Regions from separate parts of the Mesorhizobium sp. WSM2240 genome, predicted to be linked through region 2. Evidence: riboswitches for the same ligand, from Rfam matches in the RefSeq annotation. Region 2 holds a riboswitch; each other region holds the start of a gene.
What was found. A riboswitch is a leader RNA that binds a small molecule or an ion and turns the genes downstream of it on or off. The one in region 2 is predicted to bind cobalamin.

Region 1 (7,023 bases), 2.1 Mb from region 2:
CGCGCCGAGGCCGGTATCGCCTTCTCGATGTCGAAACTGTCGTCGAGGCCTCGCAGCGCAGCCGTGCCCGGCATGAACTGCGCGATGCCCTCCGCGCCCGCAGGGCTGACGGCATTTGCGTCGAAGCGGCTTTCCTTCCAGATCAGCCGCGCGAAAAAATCCTTGGGCAGGTTGTTGCGCTCGGCATGGATTTCGATCAGGTCGCAAACCCGGTCGATCGTCACGGGCGGCGGTCCGAGCGCCGACGAAGGTTCGGCCCCGGCCGGAGCGCAGGCCGCAAGGAGTACTGCAGAGGCCAGGCGCAGCGTTCGCCGGGCAGCCCGCATCGTTCTACTCCGCCGCGGCCTTGCCGCTGCGCCCGAAGCGCTGCTCGATATAGTCCGCGACCATCTTTTCGAATTCCTCGGCGATGTCGGGACCGCGCAGCGTCGCAGCCTTGCGGCCGTCGATGAACACCGGCGCGGTCGGCATCTCGCCGGTGCCGGGCAGCGAAATGCCGATGTCGGCATGTTTCGATTCGCCCGGTCCGTTGACGATGCAGCCCATCACCGCAACCTTCAGGTCCTCGACGCCCGGATATTTCTCGCGCCAGAGAGGCATGTTCTTGCGCAGATCCGCCTGGATGTTCTGCGCCAGTTCCTGGAACACGGTCGAGGTGGTGCGGCCGCAGCCGGGGCAGGCCGCCACGGTCGGCACGAACTGGCGGAAGCCCATGGTCTGCAGGAGTTCCTGCGCCACCTGCACTTCGCGGGTGCGGTCACCGTTCGGTTCGGGCGTCAGCGAGACGCGGATCGTGTCGCCGATGCCCTGCTGCAGCAATATGCCCATTGCCGCCGAGGAGGCGACGATGCCCTTGGAGCCCATGCCGGCCTCGGTCAGGCCGAGATGCAGGGCGTGGTCGGAGCGCTTCGCCAACTCGGTATAGACGGCGATCAGATCCTGCACCTGGCTGACCTTCGCCGACAGGATGATCTTATCGCGGGCAAGCCCAATCTCCTCGGCCGCATGCGCGGAAAGCAGCGCCGACTGCACGATCGCTTCGCGCGTCACCTCCTGCGCCGTCAGCGGCGAGCCTTGCTTCTGGTTCTCGTCCATAAGCCGGGTCAGAAGGTCGGCGTCGAGCGACCCCCAATTGACGCCGATGCGCACCGGCTTGCCGTAGCGTATCGCCATTTCGACGATGGCGCCGAACTGCTTGTCCTTCTTTTCCTTGAAGCCGACATTGCCCGGGTTGATGCGGTACTTCGCCAGCGCCTCGGCGCATTCGGGATGATCGGCAAGCAGGCGGTGGCCGATATAGTGGAAGTCGCCGACCAGCGGCACGTTGATGCCGAGCCGGTCGAGCCGCTCGCGAATGCCGGGCACGGCGGCGGCGGCCTCGTCGCGATCGACGGTGATGCGCACGATCTCGGAACCGGCGCGGTGCAGCGCCGCGACTTGGCGCACCGTCTGGTCGACATCGGCGGTGTCGGTATTGGTCATCGACTGGACGACGACCGGCGCGCCGCCGCCGACCATCACGCCGCCGACATCAACGCCGACCGACTTGCGGCGGGCAAAGGGGGCGGAAAAATACCCGGTCATCGGGCGGCCTCTTCGAGCGAAAATTCCGCCATGAGGTGGAGGACGGCGCTCGTTATGTCAATGGCGAAGTCGATTCGCAGGTCAGAGCGCGAGGTCCCAGGTCTGGCCGACAAGATCCTTGCCGAAGGAATGGTGGCGCTCCTCACCGACCAATCGGAAGCCGGCAGCCTGATAGATGCGGCGCGCCGAGACGAGCACGTCATTGGTCCACAGCGTCAGGGTCTTGTAGCCCTTGGCGCGGGCGAATCCGATGCACTCGTCGACCAGCCGGCGGCCGACGCCGAGACCGCGCGCCGAGGGCTCGACATAGAGCAGGCGCAGTTTCGCCACGTCGGCGGATTTGCGCATGAGAAAGACCGAGCCGACCACCTTGCCTTCGCGCTCCGCGATCCAGGCATTCTCGTGTTCCGGGTCGAATGACTTGACGAAGCCGGCGAGAATTTCGGCCGCCAGCGCCTCGTAGCTTTCGTCCCAGCCATATTCCCGCGCGTAGAGGACGCCCTGCCGGTGGACGATCCAGCCGATATCGCCGACCTGAAGCGGCCGCAGGCTATAGGAGACTTTCTCCGGCTTCTGATCCTGGCCGAGCAGGCGCTGAACCCGCTGCATGGCCGAGACGACGGCCTCGCGGTGTTCCGTGGAAAGGCGGCCGAGCAATCCCGCAACTTCTTCCCGCGACGCCTGGTCAAGCGGCTCGAAAGCCTTGCGGCCCGCCTCCGTGATCGTCAGCATGGACTGGCGTGCATCCGCCGGCGACGGTGCCTTGGTCACAAGCCCGCGGCTTTCGAATTTCTTCAGAAGACGGCTGAGATAGCCGGCGTCCAGCCCCAGGTCGCGGCCGAGATCGGTTGCGGTCAGGCCATCGCGGTGGGCGAGTTCGTAGAGCACTCGGGCTTCGGTCAGCGAAAAAGCGCTTTTGTGCAGCCGCTCCTGGAGCAGGCCGATCTGGCGCGTGTAGAACCGGGTAAACGCCCGAACATCCGCGATCTGTTCTTTGGATGGGATCGCGATTTCGGTCATCGGAGCCTCCGCTGCTCCGATCAATGTCATGGAAATAGTTGACTGAGTCAAGTAATTGCGTGAGAGCGCCGGGTGTCAAAAACTCGTGATGACGCCGATGCCCAGCCCCTCGAACTTGTCCATGGCCATCAGCGCTTGCGGCGCTTCGGCGAGGCTGATCTTTCTTCCAACGAGTTTTTGCGGCGCAAGCTTGCCGGTCGCGATCATGTCCATCATCGCGCCGTAGCGGAATGCCTGCATGCCGTGGCTGCCGAGAATTTCAAGCTCGAAGGCGATGACCTTGCTCATCGGCACCTGTGCCCTGGCATGGTCGCCCAGCATCAGCCCGACCTGAACGTGACGGCCGCGCCGGCGCAGATTGGAGATAGAATTGTAGCAGGTCGCGGGATGGCCGAGCGCGTCGATCGAAACATGGGCGCCGCCCCTGGTGACCTGCTTGACCGCGCGCACCACATTTTCGGTTTTGGCGGCGTTTATGGTGGCGACCGCGCCCATTTGCCGGGCGAAATCAAGCTTCTCGTCGGTCAGATCGATGGCGACGACGTTGGCGCCCATCGCTGTGGCGATCATGATCGCCGACAGGCCGACGCCGCCGCAGCCATGCACCGCGACCCATTCACCGGGTTTCGTCCGACCCTGGTCGACTATTGCGCGGAACGAGGTGACGAAGCGGCAGCCGAGGGCGGCCGCGGTGGCGAAATCCAGTTCATCCGGCAGGCGGACGAGATTGGTGTCGGCGAAGTCGAGCGCAACATATTCGGCAAACGATCCCCACGCGCTGAAACCAGGCTGGAACTGGCGCTCGCAGACCTGGTGGTTGCCCGAATTACATTCGAAGCAATGGCCGCAGCCGGCCACGAACGGCACGGTGACGCGGTCGCCGATGTTCCAATTCCTGACGTGCCCGCCAACCGCCTGGATAGTCCCGGCAAGCTCGTGGCCCGGTACATGCGGCAGCGTGATGTCCGGGTCATGGCCCATCCAGCCGTGCCAGTCGCTACGGCAGAGCCCGGTCGCCTCGACCTTTACCACCACGCCGTCGGGCGAGGGCGTGGGATCGGGGACGTTTTGCAGGCTTGGCGGCGTGCCGAATTTCTCGAAGACGACGGCTTTCATGGAGTTTTCCTGGTTGGTTCCGGCGTGCGAGACTCCGGTATATCGCCGCAATCACAGCGGCACAAACGGTGCGTCGTGACGGAGGCGAAATTGTGAGACCCATCTTGTCCCGGTCCGCGACTCCCGATAGCGTCACCCGTGATGGTTCCCCGAACGCGCGAGCGCCAGGGGTGAAAAGGGAACACGGTGCGGCTCTTTCGAGCCAATGCCGTGGCTGCCCCCGCAACTGTAAGCGGTGAGCAACGCTCGATAACGCCACTGATCCGACGATCGGGAAGGCCGAGCAATGCCGAGACCCGCGAGCCAGGAGACCTGCCATCACCTGAGTACTTGAACCGGACGGGGTGTGCCGGGAGGAAACGATGCGCGGCCGTCTCGACCCGTGCGATCCGCTTCCTTCCGCAGTCATTCGGAAGGAAAACGCGGTTGCAGAAGAATGATTCAGCCCTGTCGAGCGCTCCCACCGGAATGTGTCGGCTATCCGGCGTTGAAGTCGGAGAGCGGCCATGACCTCTCCCCTGATGACCGCATGCGAACTCAGCTATCGCTCGCAGTCGGGGCGGTTGCTCGTCGATAATGTCGATCTGCGGATAGAGGCGGGCGAAAGGCTGGCGATCATCGGCCCGAACGGCGCGGGCAAAACCACGCTCCTGCGCATGCTGGCCGGCGCGCTCGTCCCTGCCAGTGGCGATGTACTTCTCGGCGGTCGTCGCCTGCGCGATCTGTCTAACGTCGAAAGAGCGCGCAGCGTTGCCATCGTCGGCCAGATCGACCAGCCCGATCCGCGTCTGTCGGTCGTCGACTACGTGTCGCTCGGCCGCATCCCGCATTCGTCTGGGCGAAATCCGCGTGATGACGCTGGAATCGTGCAGAATGCGCTTGACTGCACTTCGATCGACGGTTTCAGCGATCGCCCGATCGGCTTCCTTTCCGGTGGAGAGAGGCAGCGTGCGCAACTGGCCCGTGCCATGGCGCAGGAACCGAAAATCCTCTTCCTCGACGAGCCGACCAACCACCTCGATCCGAGGGCGCGCGCCGAATTGCTGGACCTTGTGTCCCGCCTGCCGATCACGGTCGTAGCGGTGCTGCACGACCTGCCCCTGGTCGCCCCGTTCGCCACTAGGGTCGCGGTTATGACAGAGGGCAGGCTTCATGCCTACGGCACACCCCGCGAAACGCTGACCCAGTCCATCGTGCGGCAGGTTTTCTCAATCGACGTCTTCCGTGTGCGCCATCCGGCCGAGGATCGCGAACTGACGGTGTTCGACATCCCAACCCTTGAACGCACAAAAGGAGACCCGAGGACATGAAGACCTGCTCTCTTTCACTCGCATTTGCATTGTTCGCCGCCCCCGCATGGGCATTTCCGGTGACGGTGGACAATTGCGGAACTCCGCTGACCTTTGAAAACGCCCCCACGCGCGCCGTCATTCAGGATCTCAACATGGCGGAAATGGCGTTCGCCCTGGATCTGCAGTCTTCGATCGTTGGCCTGACCGGGATTACCGGCTGGTACAAGGTCGGCCCGGAATTTGCCGCCGAGCAGGGCTCCATCCCGGAACTCGCCCCGAAATATCCGACCATCGAGAATCTCGTGGCGGTTCAGCCGGACTTCTTCTTCGCCGGCTGGTACTACGGCATGAAGCCGGGAGGCGACGTGACGCCCGACACGCTCGCCCCCTACGGCATCAAGACGCTGGTGCTGACCGAAAGCTGTGTCCACCTCCAAAAGAACCGGTCCGCCGCCTCGCTCGATCTGCTTTTCGGCGACATGGAGAAGCTAGGAAAAATTTTCGGCAAGGAGCGCGAGGCCGAAGCTTTGATCGGGAAATGGAAAAACGAGCTCGAAGAGATCAGGAGCAAGACACCAGCAGGTGAAACCCGAGTCTTTCTCTACGATTCCGGCGAAGACAAACCCTTCACAGCAGGCAAGTTCGCGATTCCGACGGCGATGATCGAAGCGGCCGGCGGCCGGAACATCATGGCGGATCTGGAAACCAGCTGGGGCACGACGGATTGGGAGACCGTGGCGACCCGCAATCCCGAATTCCTGATCCTGCTCGACTACCAGGACGACGCCGGCTATCGCAAGCTCCTTAACTTCCTGAAGGCGCATCCGGCGATGAAGGAAACGGATGCGGTCAGGAACGAACGGTTCGTTGCTCTGCGTTACGCTGAACTCACGCCCGGGCCCGCCAACATCAAGGCCATCGGCAAGGTCGCAAAGGCCATGCATCCGGACGCGTTTTGACGGCGATGCAGGCACGATACCGCCTGAGCATGGTGGCAGGGACGGCGGCAATCGCCGCCCTGGCGCTGCTTTCAATAGCCTATGGCTCGACGGTCATCCCGGTGTCCGAGGTGGTCGCGGCGCTGGCTGCTTCGCTCGGTTTCGTGGATGGAAGCGTATCGGGTCCGGTCGGCAGGATCATTCTCGATCTGCGCCTGCCGCGGATGCTGCTCGCCATATCAGTCGGCGCAGGCCTTGGAACCGTCGGCGCTCTCCTGCAGACGGTAACACGCAACGACCTGGCCGACCCCTTCCTATTCGGCCTGTCGTCCGGGGCTGCCGCCGGCGCCGTCTCGGTCATAACCATGTTCGGCGATAGATTCGGTGTCTGGACGCTGCCTGCGGCCGCTTTCACTGGCGGAATCCTGGCCGCCGGAGTCGTCCTGCTGCTGGTCAGCCGTGTTCGTGGGCAAGGACCGGAGCGGCTGATCCTCGCCGGCCTCGCGGTCTCCTTCCTTTTCATCGCCCTGACCAATTACATGGTTTTCGCGGGCGACCAGCGCGCCGCACATTCGGTTCTGTTCTGGACGATGGGCGGTCTCGGGCTCGCCCGCTGGGACAACATCTTGCTGGCGACGGCCGGCAGCCTGCTCATCCTCGCCTTTGCCCTGTACAACAACCGCAGGCTGGACGCGCTACTGGCCGGCGAAAGCACGGCCGAAAGCCTCGGTGTGGACGTTGCGCGGTTTCGCGCCAAGGTTTTCATCGCGTCGGCGTTCTCGACGGCCCTCCTCGTCTCCGTTGCCGGCGTCATCGGCTTCGTCGGCCTGATGGTCCCGCACCTTGCGCGTGGTTTTGCCGGTCCGCTCCACGCCCGGCTGATAGCCGCCTCCGCCGTGTTCGGCGCGGTGCTGATCCTCGCCAGCGATCTTGTCGCCCGGACGCTTCTGCCGCCACAGGAATTGCCGATAGGCATCGTAACCAGTTCGATCGGTGCGTTGTTCGTGGTGGCCATGCTGCTGCGCCGGGCGGGTTGAGGCCATCGGCGCCACCGGCTTGCATGAACCGGCGGT
Region 2 (7,023 bases):
TGCACCCCGGGCCGCTGCGGATCGCATTCGACAACCGGACAGACAGGCGGGCTTTGCCATCCGTCTGTATCGCAGGCGACGTGCTTCACGGTCTGCTCGGCAGGCGCCGGCCGTTCGTCACGGCCAAGCGGCTGTTGACCAACCAGACCTTTCGCGACCTTTATCGGACCGACACGCTGACGGTGGACCAGCGGCTGAAGATCACCAGCCTGACCTTCCTTTTCACCGATTTACGCGGCTCGACGGAGCTTTACGAAAGGGTCGGCGACCTTGTGGCTTTCGACCTCGTCAACGCGCACTTCCGCGTCCTGAACGAGATCGTGGCGGGAGAGGCCGGCGCCGTCGTCAAGACGATCGGCGATGCGGTCATGGCGACGTTCCCGACGCCCGATCGCGCGGTCGCGGCAGCGCTCAGGATGCGCGAAGCCATGCGCGAACTGAACGCGAACAGCGGCCGCGAGGATCTCCTCCTGAAGATCGGCGTCCATGAAGGTCCCTGCATTGCGGTGACGATGAACGAGCGCCAGGACTATTTCGGCCAGACGGTCAACATCGCGTCGCGTGTCCAGGGCCTCGCCAACTCGCAGTCGATCTTCGCTACAGGGTCAGTCGTGAACGACACCAAAGCTGCGGATCTCCTGCACATGAAGGATCTCACGCCTGTTTCGCAGGGCACGTCGCTGCGCGGTATCGAGCGCGAGGTGATGGTCTATGCGATCCCGTAGCTCCAGACGGACTGCCCTCAGATCCAGCGCCTGACCCGCTTGGCGTAATCTCGGTATTTCTTGCCGAACCGCGCTTCCAGATGCTTCTCCTCGCGCTCGATGGCGAGTTTCTGGGTCAGGAAGGCGGCGGCGACGGCAAGCGGCAGGAACCAGGCGATGCCGGTTATCAGCCCGACGCCGATCATCAAGAGCGTGTTGCCGAGATAGATCGGATTGCGGGTGAAGGAAAACGCGCCGGTCGTCACCAGATGCTCGGAAGCCTTGTTCGGCATGATGGTTGTCTTGGCGCGGGCCATGGTGCGCATCGCCGAAAAGTCGAGGGCGACCATCGCCGCGACGAGGAGCCAGCCGGCGGCGAACAGTATGTCGGAGAGGGGCGCCGAAATCCACGGCAGCGGAAAGAGCAGGCCGAGCGCTATGCTGATCGCAATGGCCGCGAGATAGATGATCGGCGGCCACGGCAGCCGGTTCGGGCTGTTCTGGATATCGGTCATGGCGCGCCTCCCTCGAGAATGGAATTGTCGGTCTCAATGGTGCACTGGCCGGCGAACGTTTCGATTTGCGAGCGCAATTCGGCGCTCTGGTCGCCCGCAAAGAGCCTCTTCAGCAAACCGTCCGGTTCGAGTGCGTCCAACATGCACACACAATAGCGCGTGCAGAACTCCGCGTCGCGGCTCTCCTCGCATGTCGCCTCGCAGGAAGCGCGGAACTGCACCTCCGGCGTTTCGATCGGCGCCGGAAAGCCTAGCGCAAACAGCCAAAGGCCGGCGATCAGCACCGGCTGGTGGATCAGATAGACGGCGAGGCTGTGCCGGCCGGCAAAGGCGAGCGGCCGCGACCACCGCCCCGTATCGATGCCGGCCAACCAAGCGAAAAAGCCATGCGACGCGGCCAGTTTTGCCGAAGCCAGCCCGATCAACACCGCCCCGAACCATGGAAATATCGGCACATAGTCGTTGGAGCGCGGGTTCGCCGGCGACAGGCCGGTCCACCACCACGCCGGGTGGGCGAAGAATTCCGAGCGCAGAAAGTTTGGCGCGGCGATTATCGCTGCGGCGGCGATAAGCGTCAGCCACCAGGGCAGGCGCAGGAAGGCGAGGCCGAGCAGGCTCGCCAGCGCGATCTGGTGCAATATGCCAAAAAAAATGAAGCCGCCGGGCACAGCCAGCCAGGTGACCAGCGAGATGGCAGCCGCGGCGCCCGCTACCATGGCGAGCCGCCGCCAGAAGCCAGGCCAGCGCATGCCGCGACCATGGGCGAGGAACAGGCTGACCCCGACCAGGAACAGGAAGCTCGACGCGATGCAGCGCGCAAACAGCTTCCAGCCGCCCGCAGCCGTTATGCCGGTCTGGGCATAGCCGAAGAACTCCAGATCCCAGGCGAAATGGTAGATCGCCATGGCGGCGAGTGCAGTGCCACGCGCGACGTCGAGGGCTTCTATGCGCCCGACCGGCTTCTCATCGAGTCTGGATTGTTCAGGATACATGCGGCGCGTGTTATTGGAGCGGAGTCGCGCAACCGTTATCACGGATGTGCGATCGGCAAGAACCGGAGAATTCCCCATGCACAATGTGTACGCCAATGGAGCGGCAATTCCTGCTCTCGGCCTCGGCACCTGGACCCTGAAAGGCGACCACTGCGCAGAGATGGTGGCGGAGGCGTTGTCCATCGGCTACCGCCATATCGACACCGCAGCCGCTTACGACAATGAAGCCGCCGTCGGATCGGGGTTGCGGGCGTCCGGCATTGACCGGGACGATATCTTCGTCACCACCAAGATCTGGTGGACCGATCTCGCGCCGACAGATCTCATGCGCTCGGCTGAAGCGAGCTTGAAACGGCTTGGTTTGAACCAGGTGGACTTACTCCTGATCCACTGGCCGAACCCGAAAATCCCGCTCGAAGGTTCGATCAAGGCGCTGAACGACGCGAAACGCTCCGGGCTTACCAAGCATATCGGCGTCTCCAATTTCACTACCAAGCTGCTGTCTCAAGCGATCGCGCTGTCGGATGCGCCGCTCGTCGCCAACCAGGTCGAATATCATCCCTATCTCGACCAGACGAAGGTGCTGCGCGCCTGCCGCGAGGCCGGGATGGCGATGGTGTCCTATTGCCCGCTATCCCGGGGCGGCTCGCTGTTTACGGAAAGGGCCGTGACCGACGCGGCGGCGTGGCATTCCAAAACTCCAGGCCAGGTTGTCCTGCGCTGGCATGTTCAGCAGGAAAGCGTTGTCGCCATCCCGCGCACCAACAGGTTGGCGCGCCTGGCGGAAAACTTCGCGATCTTCAATTTCGTGCTGTCGGATGCCGAAATGGCGGCAATCTCGACGCTGTCAAAGGCCAACATCCGGATCTGCGACTACGATTTCTCGCCGCAATGGGACGCTGCGTAATATGCCGCCGAGAAGAATGTCGCTGACGCCCGAGCTGGTGGCGCGCTGCCACCGGACGGTCGAGGATTCCGGACCCGAACCGGGCCTGGCCTATCTCGACGACGAGGACTACGAAGCGATGCTGGATGCAACGCTTGCCGAACTTCCCGAGGGCGCACCGGCCTGGCTGTTTGCTTACGGCTCGCTGATCTGGAGGCCCGAACTGGAGCATGTCGAGGAGCGGCTGGCGCTTGCACGCGGCTGGCACCGCGCTTTCTGCATAAAGATGACGCGCTGGCGCGGCACGCTCGAGCGGCCGGGGCTGATGATGGGCCTAGACCGCGGCGGCCAATGCCGCGGCGTCGCCTACAGGCTGCCTGGCGGAAATTTACGCGAATGCTTCGCAAAACTGTTCCGGCGCGAAATGACCGCCAAGCCCTCGACCTACACGCCACGCTGGATGAAGCTGGAGACGGCCGAAGGGCCGATCACGGCGCTCGGCTTCGTCGTCAACCGCGGCGGCCGCACCTATGCCGGCAAGCTCGACGAGGAGGCTGTGGCGATGGCGCTGGCCGGCGCCTGCGGCCATCTCGGCTCAGGGCCGGACTATCTCTACAACACCGTCAGCCATCTCGAGGAACGCGGCATCCACGACCGCCATTTGTGGCGGCTGCAGCAATTGGTCGCCGAACTGATTGAAGAGGGTCGCTAGCGCGATTGCGACGTAATTCGCCTCGAAGCGCCGGGAATATGGTTTGCGGCATTTTCCGATTGTGCTTATCATCCGCCGTGTCGACGGTTCTGCGAGGAATCAATAGGGAATGCGGTACGGGCGATCGATTTGCCCAAAGCCGCGGCTGCCCCCGCAACTGTAAGCGGCTAGCTCTCCCCAGAGGCCACTGAAGAATTTTCTTCGGGAAGGCGGGGAAGGGCGGTGATCCGCAAGCCAGGAGACCTGCCGGCGACACAGACACTCTAAAGGCCCTCGGGTGGAGGGCGAAAAGGACATTAAGATGAATACTGCAGCTTCCTCTCTCGGTGTTTCGACTTCCGCTGCGTCGCGCGCCGTCCAACTCGGCTTTGCCGCCTTGCTCGGTGTTTTCATCGTCGGTTTCGCGGGCTTTTCGCAGATGGACGCGGTCCACAACGCCGCCCACGACTATCGCCATTCGATGGCGTTTCCCTGCCACTGAGAGGCTGCTGACATGAACGTTTTTCGCAACGTCGTGTTCGTCGCGGCGCTCGCCGGGTTATTGGCGGGTATCGTGATGACCGCGATGCAAACCTATGCCACCGTTCCGTTGATCCTGAAGGCAGAGACCTTCGAAAACGCCGGCGGCGGTCACGACCACGCCGCACCTGCCGACGCGGCTGCTGCAACGCCTCATTCGCATGACGCAGCCACGCCCGCCCACCACCATGACGAAGACGCGTGGGGACCGGCCGACGGTTTCGAGCGGCTCGCCTATACGGCTCTCGCCAACATCGTCACTGCCATCGGTTTTGCGCTGGTCCTGGTCGCGGTTTCGGAAATCTTCGGCGGCATTGCCAATTGGCGCCAGGGCATCTTCTGGGGTTTCGCGGGCTTTGCTGTGTTCACGCTGGCGCCGGGCCTTGGCCTACCACCGGAATTGCCTGCCATGCCCGCCGCCGATCTCGGCGACCGCCAGATCTGGTGGACTGCGACCGTGATTGCGACGGCCGTTGGCCTCGGCCTGATCGCGTTTCGCAGCGGGATGGTCTGGTCGCTTGTCGGCGTCGCGCTGATCGTCGCGCCGCACATCGTTGGCGCGCCGCAGCCGGTGAGCCATGATTCACCGATCCCTGCCGATCTCCACCATCAGTTCGTGGTCGCCGCCACGGTGACCAGCCTGATTTTCTGGGTGGTGCTTGGCGGGGTCTCCGGAGCGGTCCGCTCCAGGGTCGCACGGCCGGCTGACGGCCTGCGCGACAGTTTTGCGTGACGGCAAATCACTGACCTTTCTTCTCGGCGGTGCGCGCTCCGGCAAGAGCGCGCATGCCGAGAGGCTGGTCACGGCCGCGCCCGCGCCGTGGACCTACATCGCAACCGCGCAGGCATTCGACGACGAAATGGCCGAGCGCATCGCACTCCATCGAGGGCGGCGTGAAGATGGCTGGCAGACGATCGATGCGCCGCTCGATCTTTGTGGAGCAATTACCGGCGTGCCGGACACCCGCCCGCTGCTGATCGATTGCCTGACGCTCTGGCTGTCGAACCATCTGCTTGCCGACCATGACGTCGAGGCGGAGTCCGAGAAACTGGCACAAATCCTCGCGAAACCGCGCGGAAACTGGGTCGTCGTCGCCAACGAAGTTGGCCTAGGCATCGTGCCCGACAACGCCTTGGCGCGAAAATTCCGCGATGCCGCCGGGCGGCTCAACCAGAAGATCGCAGCGAAAGCCGATCGCGTGCTGTTCATGGTCGCGGGGCTGCCGCTGCAGGTGAAATGATGAAGACGATCGACGAACAAACCGCCGAGAAGCACAAGGCCAAAATGGCCAAACGTAAGGCCGTGCAGGATGCCGAGGTTGCCGGCAAAACTGTCGAAAAGGGCCTGCTGATCGTCAACACCGGTCCCGGCAAGGGCAAGACCACGGCGGCTTTCGGGCTGGCGCTGCGCATGATTGGCTACGGCCGCCGGATAGGCGTCGTGCAGTTCGTAAAGGGCGCGTGGCATACCGGCGAGAAGGACGCGTTTGCGGCCTTCGGCGACCGTGTCGTCTGGCACACGATGGGCGAGGGGTTCACCTGGGAGACCCAGGACATCAAGCGCGATGTCGCGGCTGCCGAAGCTGCATGGGCAAAGGCCGCCGAGCTTTTGGCCGATCCGTCAATCAGCCTGGTCATTCTCGACGAACTGAACATCGCGCTGCGCTACGACTATCTCGACGTCGACTTGGTGGTCTCAGCGCTGAAAAACCGCCGCGAGGGGCTGCATGTCGTCGTCACCGGCCGCAACGCCAAGCCGGCGCTGGTCGAAGCCGCCGATCTCGTCACGGAGATGGGCGCGGTGAAGCATCATTTTTCGGCCGGTGTGAAGGCGCAGCAGGGCATCGAGTTCTAGGGCGACGGTATCTCGGAACAAAAAGGGCGGCTCTCAGGGGCTGCCCTTCCGCATTTCTTGTGGCCGAGAGACTTACTTCGCCGGCAGTGGCATCCAGGCAGGCACCGCGACATCGGCATGCGCGAATTGCGGCAGTTTGGCCGAAAGCTCTTCCATGTTCTTGATATCGTTCTCGTTCAGCTGCGCCTGCGTGATCAGCGTCGGCGGCACGATGACCTGTCTGCCTGGGTCTTCTCCGGCCAGCATCATGGCGAGCGCGCGCACCGAGACCTGGCCGACGACGGCCGGATTGGTGGCGGCGGTGGCGGCCCAGGCGCTGCCCGGCTCGCGCATAGCGGCGATGTCCGAGGTCGAGATGTCAGCCGAGTAGATCTTGATGTCGGAGGAGAGGCCGGCCTCGTCGACCGCGATTTTCACGCCCTTGGCGAACTCGTCATAGGGCGCGAACATCACCTTGATGTCGGGATTCGCCGACAGCACCGAGCGTGCCTGATTGGCGACCGAATTGGCGATCGGATTATCCAGCGTGCCGAACATCGCTGCTTCGTTGATGCCGGGGTATTTCGCCTTGAACTCTTTCCAGGTCTCGTCGCGGCGGTCGAGCGGCGCAATGCCCGCAACATAGACATAACCGGCTTTCCAGCTTTCGCCATTGTCCTTGATCGCCTGCTCGAGCGCGAGACGGGCGAGATCCCGGTCGGACTGCTCGATCTGAGGGATCTTGTCGTTCTCGACATTGACGTCGAAGGCGACGACCTTGATGCCCGCGTCGACAGCACGTTGCGCGGCTTCCTTCATGGATTCGGTCAAGCCGTGCTGGATGATGATGCCGTCGACGCC
Region 3 (7,023 bases), on a different replicon from region 2:
AGACGAAATAGGCCGGTCCAATCGATGTCGCAGCAAAGCCATTCTGAGCGTTTTCGATCCGCAGGGCGGTGCCATGGCGTGCGTGGCGGCCGCCGGTCACCGGCCGCTCTGGGCGTGGAACGCCGAGCGGCAACACCAGTCGCCCGCCGGGCCGAAGCTTGTCGATCCAAGCCTCGGCCGGGCGCGGAACCGAAAAGTTGACGTAAATCCCATCCGCCGCCTGCCGCGGCCATGCCGCGCCGTCGCCGGTGATCACCGTGACATTGGCTCGATCGGCAAGGGCCGCTTCGGCGCGCCGCGCGAGATGACCGTCCCACTCGATTGCCAGCACATGTCCGGCGGGCCCGACCAACTCGGCGAGAATTGCCGTATAGTAGCCGGTGCCGGCGCCGACATGGACGATGTGCTCGCCGGGCCTGGCGTCGAGCGCGACAAGGAGCCGGGCGTGCAGCGACGGGCTGCCATTGTTGACGCCTCTGTCCGGGGCCAGCGCGAAGAGCGTGTCCTGGTAGGCGAGGACGGGGTCTGCGCAGGGCAGGGGCCTGTAGCCGCCGCGCAGGTCGGATACCAGCCACGGCGGGTCGCCGAGGAAGGTTTCGCGCGCAACGGCGGCGAACGCGGCCTCGACGCGTGGGTCCATGGTTGCGGCGGCGCCCGCTATCTGGCGGGCATAGGCGCGACGGACGATGGCGAGTTCCTCAGGCGTGAACGGTTGATTGGGCATCGAGGCGTGTATTCCAAGCGGATTCCACAGCCGTTGCGGCGGTGCTTTGCGCCGACTCTAGCGGTTTTGCGCCGTGAAATCCATCACTATCGATAAGAGGTACTTATCGTTAGTGTATTCTGTCCTCAAAGAAATCACCTGTGGCGGAAGCCAGTGGCGAGATAGCTTCGGTAGCGCGAATCGGCTACAAACGAATCAATGGCTTACGATTTTTCCGACCTGCCCCTCGACACCCTGCTGGGGCCGCTGGCCCGCGCCGACGACCTTCTCGCCCGCCTCGACGAGCGCTTGGCAAAAAGCCCGGTCCGCGAGGGTTGTGTCGAGCGCCAAAACTTTGCCGACGCGGCGGCCGCGCTGTGGCTCGACGGCGAGCTCGTCCACGCCGAAGACCTAGTCCTGCACGACGCCCATATGGACGTCCGCACCCCGACCCACGAGCTGACCCGCGCGCACGCGGTGCTGCGCGCCCGCCGCCGCATTTTTGCGCAAAAGCCCGACTGGGCACTTTCTCGCGTCGGCCTTTCGACCCTGCGCGGCCGCGAAGGGCAGGACGGCAACGCGGCGCGCGCGGCAAGTGCCGCCAGGCCCGATGCCGCGGCGCCGAACGAAGACGCCGACCCTGCTGAGGAGGCCGACCAGGACGATGCTCTTGCCGATGAACTGGCCGAGATCGACGCCGTGCTGGCCCGCTCCAGCCGACTGCTTGCCGGCGAAGATTTGTCGCCGCGCGCCGCGGACAGCCCGGAGGTCGACACGGCAGGGCAGGGGGCAAACGCGCGGCAGGCCTTGCCGGACAGCCTCGGGCCGCTGATCCGCGACCTCGACTGGGACGAGGACCAGCGGCTGGCCGACTGGCTCGCGGTCGTCGGCCGGCTGCGCAGCGAGGGCATGCCGGCGGTGCTGCAAGCGGCGATCGCCTGGGACGCCTGGCAGGACATCGAACCGCTGCAGCACCAGCATTGGCTCGGCAATCTGCTCGTCGCCGCGCTGTTGCGGGAGACCGGCAAGGTCGGCTCGCATCTCTTTTGCCTGAACGCCGGGCTGCGCATCGTTTCGCGGGAGCGGCGCAAAAGCCCAATTCGAACCACCCGGCTGATGGCCGTCCTCGACGCCCTTGCCGAAGCGGCCTCAGCTGGACTGAAGGAACTCGACCGGCTGGTGATGGCCAAAAGCCAGATGGAACGCCGGCTGAGGAACCGGCGAAAAAACTCGAGCCTGCCGGCGCTGATCGACCTGGTGCTGGCGCGGCCGGCGGTGTCGGCAGGGCTGATCGCGGCCGAGCTCAAAATCACACAGCGCGCCGCGCTCGGCCTGATCGCCGAGCTCCACATCCGGGAGGTGACGGGCAGGGGGCGCTACAGGGCGTGGGGGATCATCTAGATCGTTGCATCTGCGGCCGGACCCGAACCAGACCTATTTCTTCGATGCCGGGGGGAGGCGGTCCACGTATGGAATGACAGTACCTGCCGCGTTCCGGCTCGAAGCGTTCATCATTGGGCTGGGACTTCTGTCGCGCGGATCGAAACAGGCTATGCAAAAGGGCCGCGACCGATGGGTTCATGTATGAGGACCGCGCCGTACCGTAGAAGCAAAACCGGCGCAACTGCTCGACGCACCAGCCGTAGCCGCGGTGGCCGCATTGCTTTCCGCCCGGCAAGAGGCGACTCGATGTGCCGCATGCGGGAGGCTCGCGCCCGTTACGGGGGGCCAAAGTCTGCTTTTCGTCGCGGTGAATCATGCTAACAATGCGACATCGACAGTGGGTCCATCCCGGAGGTTCCGAGCATGCGCACAATCAGGTCACGATGGACCGTCGTTCTGGCGATGGCGTTCTGCGCCTTGCCGGCCGCCGCGCAGACGGGTTCCGACGATGCGGCGGCGGCCGCGTTGGTCGGCGACCAGATTCGCGAACAGGGGTTTGCCTGCGCGGAGCCCGCCAACGCCATGCGCGACCCCTCGGTTGACGAGGATGCCGTCTGGATGCTGACCTGCGCCGATGCAAAATACCGCGTCAGGCTGGTGCCGGATCAGGCCGCTGTGGTCGAGAAGCTCGACTGAGACACAATGTGATCGCTGTGGCACTGCTTTGCGCAGAGCGTCGCGCGATTTCTCTCGCGGATGCGATCGCTCTGCCCGAGCAAGGTCAGAAGCGGGAGCGATGCGGCCCGTAACAGTGGGTTGGGAAACTGATCGGCCGTCCTACTGGTTCCCTGCCAGTGCTCGTCGACGTCAAAACCGCCGCAAGAAATGGGATGCATCCAGAACGGCACCTGCTGAGTGAGTTCGACGGTTTATCGTTTGACCGGATGTGCCCACACTGCTACCCACAACGCTGACGGTTCCGCGTTCGTAGCGGATGAAAAGGGAACACGGTGAGGACGACCCGAAGAAGGGCCGAATCCGTGGCTGTCCCCGCAACTGTAAGCGGCGAGTTTTCGTCAGATGCCACTGGGGTAAGTTCCCTGGGAAGGCGACGAAAAACCGGGACCCGCGAGCCAGGAAACCTGCCGTCAGCCGTGGTCACGCGCGAAACCGTAGGGCGGGGTGTCCTTTTGGTGTGACGAGCTGCATGCCTATGCATGGAGTTCGTTCGGTTCGCGGTGACGGAAGCCACAACACAGGTCTTGCGATGCCGCGTTCTCTCCTTTCTGTTTTCAAAACAATTGTCGTGTCAGCTCTTGCCGCGCTTCTTTCCCAATCGGCATTTGCCGAAACCGCTAAAATAACCGATGTCAGCGGTCGAACCTTCGAAATGGAAGTTCCGGCCAAGCGCGTCGTTCTCGGTCTCTATTTCGAGGACTATTGGGCGATCGGCGGCGATGCCGCGATGGACAAGCTTGTCGGCATTTCCAAAGCCGCCTGGAGCGACTGGCGTCCGGCCAACTGGCAGGCCTATCTGAAAGTTCGGCCTTCCCTTGACCAGATTCCGGACGTTGGCGAAGTCGAGGTCAGCACCTTCTCGGTGGAGAAGCTGATCGCCCTGAAACCTGACGTCGCCATCCTTGCCGAATGGCAGGTCAACGGCATCGGCGGCGACTTCCAGCGCATCGTCGATGCAGGGATTCCCGTGGTGGTGGTGGACTACCATGCTCAAACCGAAGAACGCCATGTCGCCAGCACGAGGCTGATCGGCAAGGTTATCGGAGCGGAGGACCGCGCCGAGAAAATTGCCCAGGAATACGAAACCTCGATCAAGGAAGTTCGCGACCGGATTGAAAAGGCCGGACAGCCGCGCCCGTCCGTCTATATCGAACTCGGTAGCAAGGGTCCCGAAGAACAGGGGCCAAGCTATGGCGACTACATGTGGGGCAAGATCGCGGAAGTCGCCGGTGGCGACAACATCACGAAGGACGTTGTACGGACTTGGGGGCCGGTCGCTCCCGAACAGGTCCTGGCGTCCAGGCCAGAGGTCGTCATGATGGCAGGTTCGGAATGGCGCAAGCATCCGACTGGCCAGTTGATGGGCGAAGGAGTCACCGCGGCGGAGGCGCTCGAACGGCTGAAGGACTTCACGCAGCGTCCCGGCTGGAGCTCGCTTCCTGCGATTGAAAACGGAAGACTTCACGCCGTCTATCAGGGCGCATCCCGGACGATCATGGACTACACCTCGGTGCAGTATTTCGCCAAGGCGCTCTACCCGGACCTGTTCAAGGACATTGATCCGCAGTCGAATTATCTCGCCTTCTACGAACGCTATCTGCCGATCCGGCCGAGCGGCACCTTCATGACCGGCTTGAAGTAGGCCCTCATGAGCGAAGCCATAAACGCTGCCCTGTCGCGGCATCGGGCGGCGGAGCGCAGGAAGGTGACGCTTGTCGCTGGCCTGCTTGTCCTTGCCTGCGTCTCCCTCGTCTTCGATATCGCGACTGGGCCGGCTCTGCTTCCGGTCCCCGACGTCGTCGCCGCGCTGATAAGTCCGGCAACGACTGACCCAACGACGCAGATCATCGTCTGGACGCTGCGCCTGCCGATGGCATTGATGGCGATTGTCGTTGGCGTCGCGCTCGGCTCGAGCGGCGCGACGATGCAGACGTTGCTCGACAACCCGTTGGCCAGTCCCTACACGCTGGGGCTGGCTTCCGCGGCAGGCTTCGGAGCTTCGCTGGCAATTCTCAACGGCGGATGGGGTCTCAATCCGCTCTTCATAGCCCCGGCCTGCGCCTTCATCGTCGCGTGCTTGGCATCTGCCCTAATATACGTTGTCGGCAACATGCGCGGCATGATGGGCGACACGATGATTCTGGCCGGGATCGCCCTGATGTTCCTGTTCCACTCCCTGCAGTCGCTTCTGCAGTTTCACGCCACGCCCGAGGTCGGGCAGCAGATCGTCTTTTGGATGTTCGGGACGCTCGCCAAAGCGACTTGGACAAACCTTCTCATGACGGCGGCCGCGGTTGCAGTTTCCATGCCCCTGTTGATGCTCAATGCCTGGAAGCTTACCGCTCTCCGCCTCGGCGAGCAGCGCGCACGCGCGGTGGGGGTTTCCGTCTCGAGCCTGCGTTTGACAACTATCGCGCTGGTCTCATTGATGACCGCCACGGCTATAAGCTTCGTCGGCACGATCGGCTTCATAGGATTGGTCGCTCCGCACATCGCCCGGATGTTGGTCGGTGAAGACCAGCGTTACCTTCTCGTGGCAGCCGGGTGTGTGGGTGCGGTCATGCTCTCACTGTCCTCGGTTCTCTCGAAGATCATCATGCCAGGCGTATTGCTGCCGGTCGGCATCGTCACCGCCGTCATTGGCGTGCCGTTCTTTCTTCATCTCATCCTTCGACGTTCGAGGGAATACTGAGATGCTGTCGGTCACTGACCTCGATCTGGCGCACGGCAATGTTCCCGTCGTCGACGATCTCAACATCAACTTCATGGCAGGCCAAGTGACTGGCATCGTCGGTCCGAACGGCGCGGGAAAGTCGACCTTTCTGCGCACCCTGTTCGGAGACCATGCCGCCAGGAGAGGAAGCCTTCGCCTTGGCGAAGAACAATACAGCCCCGCCCATCGCCGAAAGTGGCAGGCCCGTATTGGCTTCATGCCGCAGGACAATGGTTCGCATGGCGGACTGACCGCGCTGGAAGTGGTGCTTCTCGGATCTATAGAGCACCTTTCCCTTCGCCTGAACGATGTCGCTCTGCGCCGTGCCGCGTCCGTGCTTGATCGGCTCGGGATGATCGACCTTTCCCAGCGCCGCGTCGAGACTCTCAGCGGCGGGCAACGGCAGCTTGTGTATTTCGCGCAGGCCTTGATGCGGGAACCTGCAGTGCTGCTTCTGGACGAACCTGTCAGCGCGCTCGACATGCGTCACCAGATGCTGCTGATGAAACAGGTCCGGGAAATCACCCGCCAACGCAGGATTATAACCATCGTCGTTCTGCACGACCTCAATCTTGCTGCGAGCTTCGCCGACAGGCTGATCATGATCCACGACGGCAAGGCCGAGGTCGATGGAATTCCCCGCGATGTTCTGTCCAGCCAGCTTCTGGAAAGGGTCTACGGGGTGCAAACGAGACTTCATTATGACCCGGACGGCCGCCCGTGGGTTCATGTCCACGACGCGAACGAGGTCCACCGTGCAGTCTGACACATCCGTCTTTGATGACGTCACCGAATATTGGAACCGTCGCGCCCCGCTGTTCGATGGAGCGGCGTCTCATGTCCGCCACAAAGCCGAATGGCTCATAGTTCTGCGAGCGGCATTTGCAACCGCTGACGCGAAGGATGTTCTCGACTTGGGTTCGGGCACTGGCGCGTGTGCGCTGGCCGCCGCCGAACTCGGGCACCGGGTAACCGCCATCGACGGAGCAGCCAAGATGCTGGCGCATGCCCGGCGGAATGCGCTTTTGCGAGGGCTGGATATCAACTTCATCGTCTCGTCGATCGACGACTTCGCAGCAACGCCCGGCAGCGCCGATATAGTCACCATCCGCAACGTTCTGTGGACGCTTAAGGACCCGCTCGCGGCATTGAAAAAGGCGCGAATGCTGCTTCGCCCGGATGGAAGGATTGTGGTGTCGGACGGCCTGTGGTCCGTCGATCCAGGGAATCAATCGACCTATACGACCGATCTCGCTGCCCGACTGCCATTTCACGCCGGGCTTACACAGCCTGACGCCGAAAAGCTCCTGAACGATGCCAGCTTCGGTGACGTTCACTCCTGGCATCATCTGTTAAATGCATTGCCATACCCTGGCGGGGCGCCGTTCTTTGTCCTCTCGGCTGTGACACCAGTGACCAGGTAATGCGCGTGTCGAACTGGGTTGTGGCAATGTCGGCAGGCACTGAATTCAAATGCGGCCATTGG

Region 1: another riboswitch for cobalamin. It lies ahead of ABVK50_RS23530 (ABC transporter ATP-binding protein); the one in region 2 lies ahead of ABVK50_RS13205 (CbtB domain-containing protein).
Region 3: another riboswitch for cobalamin. It lies ahead of ABVK50_RS28445 (ABC transporter substrate-binding protein); the one in region 2 lies ahead of ABVK50_RS13205 (CbtB domain-containing protein).

What each region holds. Positions count from the first base shown of each region.
Region 1 is NZ_CP159253.1:4,746,275-4,753,297, reverse strand. Features, by position in the region: gene ABVK50_RS23550 (lytic transglycosylase domain-containing protein) at 1-326, opposite strand, end outside; gene ispG (flavodoxin-dependent (E)-4-hydroxy-3-methylbut-2-enyl-diphosphate synthase) at 331-1,584, opposite strand; gene ABVK50_RS23540 (bifunctional helix-turn-helix transcriptional regulator/GNAT family N-acetyltransferase) at 1,666-2,604, opposite strand; gene ABVK50_RS23535 (zinc-dependent alcohol dehydrogenase family protein) at 2,680-3,720, opposite strand; cobalamin riboswitch at 3,846-4,055, shown strand; gene ABVK50_RS23530 (ABC transporter ATP-binding protein) at 4,227-5,030, shown strand; gene ABVK50_RS23525 (ABC transporter substrate-binding protein) at 5,027-5,971, shown strand; gene ABVK50_RS23520 (iron ABC transporter permease) at 6,001-6,987, shown strand.
Region 2 is NZ_CP159253.1:2,690,571-2,697,593, reverse strand. Features, by position in the region: gene ABVK50_RS13230 (adenylate/guanylate cyclase domain-containing protein) at 1-725, shown strand, start outside; gene ABVK50_RS13225 (isoprenylcysteine carboxylmethyltransferase family protein) at 743-1,219, opposite strand; gene ABVK50_RS13220 (DUF1624 domain-containing protein) at 1,216-2,211, opposite strand; gene ABVK50_RS13215 (aldo/keto reductase) at 2,288-3,118, shown strand; gene ABVK50_RS13210 (gamma-glutamylcyclotransferase) at 3,120-3,809, shown strand; cobalamin riboswitch at 3,877-4,075, shown strand; gene ABVK50_RS13205 (CbtB domain-containing protein) at 4,111-4,290, shown strand; gene ABVK50_RS13200 (CbtA family protein) at 4,303-5,061, shown strand; gene cobU (bifunctional adenosylcobinamide kinase/adenosylcobinamide-phosphate guanylyltransferase) at 5,054-5,569, shown strand; gene cobO (cob(I)yrinic acid a,c-diamide adenosyltransferase) at 5,569-6,183, shown strand; gene ABVK50_RS13185 (substrate-binding domain-containing protein) at 6,256-7,023, opposite strand, start outside.
Region 3 is NZ_CP159254.1:6,390-13,412, forward strand. Features, by position in the region: gene ABVK50_RS28430 (rRNA adenine N-6-methyltransferase family protein) at 1-724, opposite strand, end outside; gene ABVK50_RS28435 (RHE_PE00001 family protein) at 923-2,104, shown strand; gene ABVK50_RS28440 (hypothetical protein) at 2,510-2,782, shown strand; cobalamin riboswitch at 3,044-3,251, shown strand; gene ABVK50_RS28445 (ABC transporter substrate-binding protein) at 3,477-4,466, shown strand; gene ABVK50_RS28450 (iron ABC transporter permease) at 4,473-5,516, shown strand; gene ABVK50_RS28455 (ABC transporter ATP-binding protein) at 5,518-6,303, shown strand; gene ABVK50_RS28460 (class I SAM-dependent methyltransferase) at 6,266-6,961, shown strand.